DNA from 2 places in the Streptomyces sp. NBC_00683 genome. Region 1 is predicted to be linked to the other one. Evidence: riboswitches for the same ligand, from Rfam matches in the RefSeq annotation. Region 1 holds a riboswitch; the other holds the start of a gene.

Region 1 (2,195 bases):
GTCGTCCGGCCGGACCAGGGACGGGCCCTGCGTGGCGTACGCCCAGTTCTTGCCGCCGTCGCCCTCCCAGAACGACCAGTAGCGGTAACCGGCCGCCTGCGCGCTGCCCGCGCCCAGCACGGTCAGCAGGACGCCGATGAGGAGGAGAAGCGCCGCGGTGACCGGCGTGCGCCTCACAGGCCCTGGTTCTTCCGGCGTCCGCTGAGCAGGAAGCCGATGCCCGCACCGAAGGCGAGACCGATACCGACGAGCCACCAGACACCCAGTCCGCCGTCGTCGCTGCTCGTGTCCTTCGACTGCTGCGCCGACGCGGTCGGCGAGGGCACGGCGGTGGCGGCAGGCTTGGGCCCGGACGCGTTGAGCTGCTTGACGAGGTCGACGCCGCCGAAGTCACGGGCGTCCGCGCCCGTCGCGTGTGCGGCGAGCACCAGCTGGGCGGTGGCGGCGGGGCCGCCCTCCTTGGCCCAGGCCTGAGAGTTCTTCTGCAGGTAGGTGACCGCTCCGGCCGCCTTGTCCTTGTGGCCGGACGCGGCCAGGGCGACGACCGCGTCGGCGGTGTTGCCGAAGTCCGGCTGCGGTGCGGAGTCCTCGGCACCCGGCATCGGGGGGAGGTCCAGATGGCCCGACTTGGCGAGCGCGCCCGCGAGGTAGTAGGCGCCGTTCTGCGCGGACTGTTCGGCCGTGAGACCGGTGCCCTTGTGGCAGACGGGGGCCTTCACCGCGTTGGAGTTGCCGGCGGCCATGCCCTTGCCCATCGCGCCGAGCACCGCGGCCGCCGTGGCGTCCGCGTTGGCGGTGAGCTTGCCGTCCTTGTCCGGCTGGTACGCGAACGCGCCGCCGCCCTCGCCGCCGCACGGCAGGGCGAACGTCTGCAGCGCCGTGTACGGCGTCTTCCCCGAGTCGGTCGTGATGTCGGCCAGCGGCACACCCGCGCGGGCCAGCGCTCCGATCACGACGGCGGTGGAGTTGGCGTCGCTCGGGCTGCCCGGGTTGTACCCCCAGCCGCCGTCCTCGTTCTGTACGGACTTGAGGAAGCCGACGCCCATGTCCACGACCTCGCGGTGCACGGCGAGCTCGACCATGGCCTGGACCGCGGCCGCGGTCGCGTTGGTGTCCGCCACCGTCTTCGCGTCGCAGGGCTTGGACGCGTCACGGTACGAGGCGAAGGCGCCGTCGTCGCACTGCTGGCCCACCAGCCAGTCCACCGACTCCGTGGCGGGCGTGACCAGTTCGATCCTCTGGGCGAGGAAGGCCAGCGACTGTCGCCACACACCGTCGTACGTGGGGTCCTTCGTCCCGTACAGACCGGCCGGCAGGTCCGCCGACGGGGAAGGACTCGGTGCGGCGACCGCTGCGGGGGCGGCTGCGGAACAGAGCACGGCGGTGATCGCGAGTGCTGCCGCGCGGCGGCGTACGGTCATGGCGGGCTGGGCCTCTCCTGCGAGGACCGGGCACGGGCACACGGATGCACCGGGCTCCGGCCCCGTATACCTCGACGGTGCCGGCCACCGGGGTTCCGGTGGCGCGAGCCGGTCACGCTCACGGACGGGGCATTCCGGCTCTCCGCCCCTGAGGCGGATGACGGTTGCGGGTCAGCGCCGGATTCGCACCGGCTTCCCCCCGTACGGGCATGATGACGACGCGCTCACTCTACCGGGGCGCTTCGGGGCCTCTGTGTGCGGACGGCTCCGCACGCGGCGGACCAGCCGCAGGACGACGGAGGAAAGGCCTTCCCAGCAGGTCAGAGTGCATGCGAAACTCCGGCGGGGATCGCACGGGCACCCGCCCGTGGGGAGGAACGACCGGGGCGGGAAGCACCTGTGCGTACAAGAAGAACGGTGGCCGTGACGGCCGCGGTGAGCGCATTCATGACCATGGCCGCAGGCTGCGGTCCTCTCGGCGGGAGCGACAGTGCGCCGAAGGCGTCACCCTCGCCCACCGCACCGTTCACCAAGCAGACGGTGGGCGACGAGATAGCGGCCCTCGCCGACGCGGCGGGGCTCCCGCCCGGCGACACCTCCACGGCGGGCATGCCCGACGGGGCCTGGCAGGACTGCGTGGCGCCCTGGATGGGGGACGCGCCCGCGGCGGACGCGGCCCGGGCCTTCGAGGCCACGGTCAAGGCGCTGCGCAGCCAGGACTGGGAGATCGTCTCCAGCCACGCCGAGCAGGACGTCACCTTCCGCACCCTCGCC
Region 2 (2,195 bases), 1.9 Mb from region 1:
ATCACCGGTGATTTGAGAGTTTCCACCCGCAGTGCTCCTAACTTTCGCCCGCCTTTCGGCTCGAAGTCTCCACAAGCACTTTAATGAAACGCTTGAGGACATGAACATCGACGAGATCATCGGCTTCCTGGGAGACCTCGACGGGGTCCTGGCCGTCAGTCCGGGCCCCGGCGACGGCTCACCGGAGATCAGCTGGGGGGACACGTTCTTCTACTACTCTCCTGACGGCGTCGTACCGGGAGCGGCCCAGCCGTTCGCGACGATCGTGACGAAGAACTGTCCGGGCGACGAGAGTTCGCGCCTGGACCGCCCGGACACGTTCCGCGTCAACATCGCGGCGGGGAAGGAATCCTTCGTCGCCCGGACCGGCCACGCGCCGCGCGAACCAGCCGTCGACGACGACCCCGGCGTCACCGATACCGTGATCGCACACCCCGTATACGGCTCCGTCGGCTGGCTCGCGGTGGTGAACCCGGGCCCACGGACCGGCACGGCAACCCGTGAGCTGCTCCACACCGCCTATCGACTCGCACGTTCACGCCACGAGCGACGCACCGGGTAGCGAGGACCCGGCCGGACGGCTGACGGCCGGGCGAACCTGCCGTCAGCCGTCCCGGGCCGGGCCCGGATCCTCGTGCGGTGCCCAGGGCGACGGCTCGCCGAGCGGGTCCCGTGGCTCACGTCACGTTCCGGAAAGTGAACAATGCCGGCCGAGAGGCGGCCCGCCCTCTAACCTTGCCCGTGCAGCTGGTTCGCCCTGTCCGCCAGGCAGGCGCGTCGCAAGAGGGAACCCGGTGGGAATCCGGGACTGCCCCGCAGCGGTGAGTGGGAACGACCTCCGTCATACGCACTGGATTCGGTTGGAGTCCGGGAAGCGACGGCCAGTAGGAATCTGCCCCGGCAGATGCGCCCGCGAGTCCGAAGACCTGCCAATTGCCCGTACGTGACCTATCGCGTGCGGATATCCCGGTGACCTCGTGGGCGGGTCGGCGTACACACCAGACGGAACCTCGCGCCGTGGCGTGCACAGGATCCGTCCGGTTCGTCCTCCCTTCGCGTCCGTGTCCCGTCCCGGGATCCTCAGGAGTCATCTCGCGAAGGAGATTTCCGTGACAGCGAAGTCCGCAGCAGCGGCAGCGCACGCCACCGTGTACGGCTACCCCCGCCAGGGCCCGGACCGGGAGCTGAAGAAGGCCGTCGAGGGTTACTGGAAGGGCCGCGTCACCGCTGACGCCCTCCGCAGGACCGCGGCGGACCTGCGCCGCGCCACGTGGCGGCAACTGGCCGGGGCCGGCGTCCACGAGGTGCCGACCGGCGACTTCTCGTACTACGACCACGTCCTGGACACGAGCGTCATGGTCGGCGCTGTCCCCCCGCGGCACCGTGCGGCCGTCGGATCCGACGCTTCCCCAAGCTCTCGGCTTCGCTCGAGCAGGGGATGCCCCATTGACGTCTACTTCGCGATGGCCCGCGGCACTCAGGATGTCGCGCCGCTCGAGATGACCAAGTGGTTCGACACCAACTACCACTACCTCGTGCCGGAGCTCGGACCGGACACCGTCTTCACCGCCGACTCCACCAAACAGGTCACCGAGCTCAAGGAGGCCCTCGCGCTGGGTCTCGCCGCCCGTCCTGTGCTGGTCGGTCCGGTCACCTACCTCCTGCTGGCCAAGCCCGCCCCCGGGGTGGCCCCGGACTTCCGGCCGCTGACTCTCCTGGACCGGCTGCTGCCGGTCTACGCCGAGGTGCTCGCCGACCTCCGCGCCGCCGGTGCCGAGTGGGTGCAGGTCGACGAGCCCGCCCTGGTCCAGGACCGCACGCCGGCCGAACTCAACGCCGCTGCCCGCGCCTACCGTGAACTCGGCGGTCTCACCGACCGACCCAAGCTGATCGTCGGCTCCTACTTCGACCGGCTCGGCGACGCCCTCCCCGTGCTGGCGAAGGCTCCGGTCGAGGGCCTGGCCCTCGACTTCACCGACGCCGCCGCCGCGAACCTCGACGCGCTGGCCTCGGTGGGCGGACTCCCCGGCAAGCGGCTGATCGCCGGAGTGGTCAACGGGCGCAACATCTGGATCAACGATCTCGAGAGGTCGCTGTCCACCCTGGGTACGCTCCTCGGTCTCGCCGACCGGGTCGACGTGGCCGCCTCCTGCTCCCTCCTGCACGTTCCGGTGGACGCGGCGGCCGAGCGGGAC

The links. Region 1 has a riboswitch for cobalamin ahead of OG257_RS26915 (prenyltransferase/squalene oxidase repeat-containing protein). Riboswitches for the same ligand answer to the same signal wherever they lie in the genome.
Region 2: linked by a shared signal. The riboswitch ahead of metE (5-methyltetrahydropteroyltriglutamate--homocysteine S-methyltransferase) and the one ahead of OG257_RS26915 (prenyltransferase/squalene oxidase repeat-containing protein) in region 1 are both predicted to bind cobalamin.

The regions. Positions count from the first base shown of each region.
Region 1 is NZ_CP109013.1:6,034,826-6,037,020, forward strand. It holds gene OG257_RS26910 (SCO2322 family protein) at 1-177, opposite strand, end outside; gene OG257_RS26915 (prenyltransferase/squalene oxidase repeat-containing protein) at 174-1,421, opposite strand; cobalamin riboswitch at 1,511-1,664, opposite strand; gene OG257_RS26920 (hypothetical protein) at 1,869-2,195, shown strand, end outside.
Region 2 is NZ_CP109013.1:7,963,871-7,966,065, reverse strand. It holds gene OG257_RS34635 (MerR family transcriptional regulator) at 1-26, opposite strand, end outside; gene OG257_RS34630 (DUF6194 family protein) at 101-562, shown strand; cobalamin riboswitch at 732-948, shown strand; gene metE (5-methyltetrahydropteroyltriglutamate--homocysteine S-methyltransferase) at 1,110-2,195, shown strand, end outside.